DNA from 3 places in the Thermomicrobium sp. genome. Region 3 is predicted to be linked to each of the others. Evidence: a T-box and tRNA genes for the amino acid it is inferred to sense, from the RefSeq annotation. Region 3 holds a T-box; the other regions hold tRNA genes.
What was found. A T-box is a leader RNA that pairs with one kind of tRNA and senses whether it is charged. The one in region 3 lies ahead of leuS (leucine--tRNA ligase), so its partner is inferred to be a tRNA-Leu.
Positions count from the first base shown of each region.

Region 1: it has a tRNA-Leu gene. The T-box ahead of leuS (leucine--tRNA ligase) is inferred to sense a tRNA for this amino acid. The anticodon was not compared.
Region 2: it has a tRNA-Leu gene. The T-box ahead of leuS (leucine--tRNA ligase) is inferred to sense a tRNA for this amino acid. The anticodon was not compared.

Region 1 is NZ_JBRBZA010000005.1:31,346-33,611, reverse strand. Features, by position in the region: tRNA gene ACWIVK_RS00560 (tRNA-Leu) at 1,073-1,156, opposite strand; gene ACWIVK_RS00555 (LpqB family beta-propeller domain-containing protein) at 1,610-2,266, opposite strand, start outside.
Region 2 is NZ_JBRBZA010000031.1:49,388-51,653, reverse strand. Features, by position in the region: gene glnA (type I glutamate--ammonia ligase) at 1-547, shown strand, start outside; tRNA gene ACWIVK_RS05925 (tRNA-Leu) at 1,066-1,148, opposite strand; gene erpA (iron-sulfur cluster insertion protein ErpA) at 1,236-1,619, opposite strand; gene ACWIVK_RS05915 (GAF domain-containing sensor histidine kinase) at 1,898-2,266, shown strand, end outside.
Region 3 is NZ_JBRBZA010000015.1:11,250-13,515, forward strand. Features, by position in the region: gene rimO (30S ribosomal protein S12 methylthiotransferase RimO) at 1-507, opposite strand, end outside; tRNA gene ACWIVK_RS03130 (tRNA-Ala) at 826-897, shown strand; T-box leader at 954-1,169, shown strand; gene leuS (leucine--tRNA ligase) at 1,220-2,266, shown strand, end outside.

The DNA.
Region 1 (2,266 bases), on a different contig from region 3:
CGACGTGACCACCTGCGTGCGGCATGATCCGCTCACCTTCTCGCCCACGCATGTGCCCAGCGGACGCCCATGGGTCTCCCCGGAAGGGGATACTTCCCCGATACTGGTGTGCTGGCATGAGTACCCTCGCGTCGTTCGCGGCGGACTGCTGCCGTCGTGCGGATTCCGGGGGAAGGAGATGATCGCACCGGCACGGTCGTGACTCGCCGAGTGATGAGGAGCGCAGCGCCGTGCGAGCAGCGGTCGAGGTTTTCCGACCCACTCGGTCCTCCCACGATAGTAGAGGGTGAGCACCCATGACACCATTGGAGCGACCTGGTGGCCGCTCGGTGCGGACTCGTCGTTGCTCGACGACGTGCGGTGGGCCTCACGCGTCAATTCGCGTATTGGTTTGCAGTCGCGTTTTTTGAGGAGTCTCACCGAGCAGCAGCAAACGTATTTCAGGAAGCTGCAAGTGCGCCACGCTGAATGGGAGAAGCGCAAGCTAGGCGCAACGACGGACGACTGGAGTCCCGGTGAGTGTGTATCCGCATCCCTCCTCCAGACGGTAGCGGTTCTACCACCAGCGAGCGATGCTGGTGAACTAGTGCGGAATCGACCCGCTAAACGTCAAGGCGGTCAAGAGGGAATGAGCGTGTCTGTTCGCAAAACCGTCGTCCCGACGAGAGGTGCTACTGGCCCGAGCGGCTGATGGTCCAACGGTGTGGCCACTGGTTCTCTACCGGCTCCTATGTGGACGGCGACGAGGCTCGGCGCGATCCTTCTCGCCCCACCAGCGCACGCACCGGCTCCGGCGACCCTCGACCCTGCTGGACGACCATTGGGGGGTGTGCGGACGATCGACGACAGGGCCAGTGCGTGGTCGAGTGGAGGGCGACGGTCAGTCATTGCACGGTAAAGGCCCGCAAACGAAGTGCCCCGGCCGCTGTGGCGCAGCGCCGGGTCGACGGTTCGAACAGGTGTTCGACTCCACCCGTGACCCCACTCGTGACCCCACTCGTGACCCCACTTGCCTCCGGTGGGTGCCGTGCGCGGCACTGGCTACCGAGCCGTTTTGCCAGCCTGGAGACGGTGCGGGGAGCGGGACTCGAACCCGCACGGGAGGGTATCCCTGCCGTTTTTAAGACGGCTGCGTCTGCCGTTCCGCCATCCCCGCTCGATATCGCTGCTCCAAGTATGCTTTGGAATCCGTGGTGCTGGCGAGTGGCGAACTGAACGGAGCGCAGCGGTCGGAGAGTGGAGTATGGCTATGGGGTAAAGCTGTCAGTCGGTTGGTGTCGCCCCACCAGCCGTGTCGTCGACAAGTACTGTGGCAACGTGACAGAGAGAGTGTCGGGCGAGCCCATATCGTATCTGACCGAGTTCCAGCGCTGACTCCTTCGAGGGCTGGGACATCACAGCTTGGGGCGGTAGAGTTCTCTCCCGACCAACGTTCCTGTGCTGAATTACTCGAACCAATGCCCGAAAGCGCTCCGAAACACGAAAACCTCGCTGGTCATGGAGCGGGGACCGGTCGAGCTGTGCGGGCCTTGATCTGGTCCCTCATCCCCAAGCGGTACGAGAGCGTTCTCCTCGGGGATCAGCGAGGGCCAGTACCGCTTACCCGGCGTCAGGGGGCCCAGGACAATCCGGACACCGCGTCGAGACGCTCGGCGCTGAACAGTTTCCGTGGTTCGGTTGACCGTGGGCGGCCATCAGCATCGATGCGGAGCTCGAGTGCATAGACGGCGAATCCGTCCTGTTCCAGTTGCAGGTATGCGATGGCGCGACCGTCCGGTGACCACGTCGGGCTAGCGACGACTCCTGAGTCGGTGATCTGAATCGGCTGCCCACCCATGGCTGGTACGAGGAACAAATCGTTCGATTCACCGTGGCGACCGACATAGACGATCCATTGACCATCAGGGGACCATGCAGGAGCGTATTGCCCGTCACCGCCCTGAACCAATGGAGTCAGATTACCGCTGCGGAGATCGACGATCCAAAGCTCGGTCCGCCTTTGCAGGCCGTCCTCGCGGGTCACACGGTGAATGAACACGATCCGCGTGCCGTCGGGCGAGAACGCCGGCTGATCGACGTTGTCTCCTAGCCGGGTAGACGCTTGGATCAGCTGCGGTGCACCACCCGCACTGGGAATGAGCCAGAGAAAATTCTTCAACGTGTTGCGATCCGAAACGTAAACCAGGCGCTGCCCATCTGGTGACCAAGCAGGACTGAGCGCCCAAACGGCGTTTTGGACGTATTCGTACGAACCGGGCGTGAAGGA
Region 2 (2,266 bases), on a different contig from region 3:
TCTTTCCGATCTCGCCAAACACTTCATCGCCGGGCAGCTCGCGCACGCGCGCGGGATGTGCGCGGTGCTGGCACCGCTCGTCAACAGCTACAAGCGACTGGTTCCCGGATACGAGGCACCGGTGTACATCAGCTGGGCGCGACAGAACCGCTCCGCGCTCATCCGCGTCCCCGCCGTACGCCACGGTCGCTTGCAGGCGACGCGTATCGAATTGCGCTGTCCTGATCCCTCCGCCAACCCCTATCTCGCCTATGCGGTCATGCTGGCGGCCGGGTTGGATGGGATCGAGCGCAAGCTGCCACTTCCCGAGCCGGTGGAGGAGAATGTCTACCACTTCACCGACGAGGACCTCAAGCGACGCAACATCCAAACGCTGCCGGCGACCCTCGGCGAAGCGATGGCCGAACTCGAAAAGGACGAGGTGATCCGCGAGGCGCTCGGCGAGCATGTCTTCGAGCGAGTGCGCGAGGCGCAGAAGCGCGACTGGGACACTTTTCGGCAGTACGTCACCCAGTGGGAACTGGATCGTTACCTCGAAATTTATTGACAGACAGCTCGAGCGACGCCCCGGCACGCCGGGGCGTCGCTTTTCATCCGCGCGTAACGTTCTCCTACCGCTCATCCTCATCGTCCGGTGCCGGCGACCGGTGAAGCGGAAAGGCGAGCATCCGAACGGTGGCGTGAGCGGGGCTTGCCCGGTACGTGCAGCCACCATCCCGTGCCTGCACAGCCCTCGCGGTGAGCAACGACCGCATCCCATCGCGCGTCAGTTATCGGTCGTCATGTCCCGAGTGCTACCCGCGGTCGTCTCGTCTCTCGGTGTGCGCTCGTGTCCGGAGAAGGGTTGTCGCTCTGAACTGGATACCACCATGGTACCCAGCTCGCGACGAGCATACCGTGTTGCCTCTCGCGCTCGATCCTCGCCGTGGGTGGATTGCGGTCGAGGGACAGTCGCGGTGACCAGCGCTGGAGTGTGTGCGGCCGCATCGCACGAGTGCCCGCGGCGGAGACGACGGGATCGCTCGACGAGCGACCGGCGAGCGCAGCCTTCGACTGGCTGGTCGGTGGGGGAAGTGGGACTCGAACCCACACGCCTCATCGGCACGTGATCCTAAGTCACGCCCGTCTGCCAATTCCGGCATTCCCCCGCGGCAGGAACGCGCAGCGCGACCGAAGAAAGTATACCGGCAGCCACGTTCGGCTGCCGGCCCATGCCTCTTCGATGGTTCAGTGATTCACCAGCTGCCGCACCCGCACCCTTGGGCCGTGCCGGCATTGCCACCAGCATCGAAGCTATGGCCACAGGCACACGTGGCGACGGCGTTCGGATTGTGGACCGTGAATCCGCCTCCCATGAGGCTGTTGACATAGTCGATCTCGGCACCCTCCAGATACGTCGCACTGAAGGGATCGACGATCACGCGGACACCGTCGATCTCGAATGTGAAGTCGTCTTCCTCCGCGGACTCCTCGAGTGCCATCCCGTATTGGAGGCCCGAGCATCCACCCGGCGCGACGAACACGCGCAGGTACGCATCCGGCATGCCCTGTTCGTCCATGAACTGCTTCAAGCGGCGCACCGCCTCGGGTGTCATCGTGATGAGCGTCGTCTGCTGCATGGCGTTCGCTCCACATCCTTCCGTGCTTTCGCAACCACGCTGTTATGGATCTTACACCGCAGCGCAGTGCTGTCAAGTACAAGTCTACTCCGTCGTGCATCACCGAGGGCATGTCGGTTGCGCGATGGCGAGTGAACGGAGGTGAAGAGCGGAAGAGAACGTGTCGGGACGACGCTCGTTCGACGGTACGTCAGCCAGCCGTGTGGTCGATCGCGAACTGCTTGCCAGGACCTGATATCCTCGGTATCGAGTAGGATAACGACGCAGCGAGGGCGGCGATGACCGAGCGTTCGAAGCACGAGCTCGACCGGGCGATGGCCAGGCTGAAGCGGCTGGGCATCGTGCTGCCGCTCGCCTTCTTGGCCGCGCTCGTGGCAATCGGCCACGCGCTCGTTCCGGTGCTCGGCGCGACCTGGGCATGGATCGTCGGTGGAACGCTGGCAGTTGTGGGGGTAGTCGTCTTTGCCGACTGGATCTTCCGCCTGATCGGTGAACTCTACCGCCGTCTCCTCGTGCAACATGCGGAACTGGCTGCCCTGCACGAAGCTGGCGTGGCGATCACCGCTGATCTCGATCTCGCTCTGGTGTTGCAGCGAGTGATCGACGAAGCTCGTCGGCTGGCCGGCGCGCGGTATGGCCTTTTGATC
Region 3 (2,266 bases):
CCGCTGGTTCCCTTTGATAAGCGGAATGGCACAAAACGAACATCGGTGATCGCACCCATCGGCGATCTTGACGTACGCGCTCGGCCGTCTCACGGGCAGGCGCGGAAAGGACGGCAGATCCCGCGTGCTCTCGCGCACGCTGGGGATCGGTAGACCGAGGAGGTCAGCGACCACCGTGTCGATACGGTTCCAGTCGTGTGTAGAGACGTACGCGTCGAGATCGGGCGGCAGCTCTGTCCGGTGGTGATCGAGCGAGACCATGCACCCGGCCGCGATGATGACTTGGCCTGGACGACGGCGTGCGGTCAGTTCCTCGATCGCCGCGCGTGATTCGGCGCGAGCTGCTGCCAGGAAGCCGCACGTGTTGACGACGAGCACAGCGGCCTCGTCCGGATCATCCGTCGGCTGCAGCCCGCGCGCGATCAATCGCTGCGCCATGCCCTCGGAATCGACCTGATTTTTCGAGCACCCGAGCGTCACGATGTGAAAGCGGAGCGGTCGATCCATCTCGTCTCCTCGCCGATCCCCCGTTGTCCCGGGAAGTATGCCTCGCTCAGGTACGTGGAGCCTAGGTCAGGCTACCCCTGTCGCTGTGACAGAGGGTCGTCGGGTGCACGGGTGATGGTCGAGCGATTCCTAGCAAGCATCGCACATCGAAAGTGCAGGAGCTGAGACGGAGCGGCGTGCCGGGTGATCGGGTCGGAGTCGAGCCAGCGTGGGTGAACGTTGGTCGGGGAGAGAAACGAGCACAGGGCCGAGCACCGCACTCCCGTTGCAGGGCGATCCCTGGCTATGCTAGACTACAGGGTGCGCCAGCCAAGGCGCGGGGCTGTAGCTCAGTGGGAGAGCACAACGCTGGCAGCGTTGGGGTCAGGGGTTCGAGTCCCCTCAGCTCCACGAGAGCGGATCGGCCGGTCCACCGCGAGGTGAGACCGGTCGTCGTCATGGACGCGAAAGAGGCGACGACGAGGAGTAGTAGCGTGCAGCGGCCGACGAGCGAGTCGGGGAGAGTGTGAGCCCGACCGGTGTGCGGCACGCGAACTCGCCTCCGAGCTGCGTTCGCGAGAAGCGGTAGCGAGCGCCGGGTCGTGCCCGTTAGCGCACGGACGAGAGGACGCCACAGGTGTGGCGTCAAGGAGGGTGGTACCGCGGGCTGGCCCGTCCCTTCGTGGACGGGCCGCTGTCCGTTCGAGGAGACCGAGGCGCGGGAGGAGCAGCGATGGCAACGACGCAGGAGGTCCGGCAGGCCGAGCGGTACGAACCGCAAGTGATCGAGCCCAAATGGCAGCAAATCTGGGAGGAAACCGGTATCTACTCCAACGTGCAGGAGGATCCCACTCGTCCCAAGTGGTATCACCTCGTCATGTTCCCCTATCCATCGGGAAACTTGCACATCGGCCACTGGTTCTCCTACGCACCTGCTGATGCAGCTGCTCGCTACAAGCGAATGCGTGGTTACAATGTCCTCTTCCCATTCGGGTTCGACGCCTTCGGATTGCCGGCAGAGAACGCGGCGATCAAACACGGTATCCATCCCCGCGTGTGGACCATGCAGAACATCGCGCACATGAAAAAGCAGCTGCGCTCGCTCGGCGGGATGTTCGATTGGTCCAAGGAAGTGATCACGTGTCTTCCCGAGTATTACCGCTGGAACCAGTGGTTCTTCCTCCAGTTCTACAAGCGTGGTCTGGCCTACCGTGCCAAAGCGCCAGTCTGGTGGTGCCCGACATGCCAGACGGTGCTGGCCAACGAGCAAGTCATCGATGGACGCTGCGAGCGCTGCAGTAGCGAGGTATACCGGCGAGATCTCGAACAGTGGTTCTTGCGCATCACCGCGTATGCTGAGGAGCTTCTGCGTTTCGATGGTATCGACTGGCCTGAGCGCGTCATCACGATGCAGCGCAACTGGATCGGCCGGTCGGAGGGTGCGCGGATCGTCTTTCGCTCCGAGCAGGGGGACCCGATCGAAGTGTTCACGACCCGCCCGGACACCCTCTGGGGAGCGACCTTCCTGGTGTTGGCGCCAGAACATCCACTCGTGCAAAAGCTGACGACCCCTGAGCGCCGAGCCGAAGTCGAGGCGTACATCGATCAGGCGCGGCGGCGGAGCGATATCGAGCGAACCTCGACTGAACGTGAAAAGACGGGTGTCTTCATCGGTGCGTACGCGATCAATCCGGTGAACGAGCAGCGGATCCCCATCTGGATTGCCGATTACGTTCTCATGCAGTACGGCACCGGGGCCATCATGGCGGTGCCAGCGCAC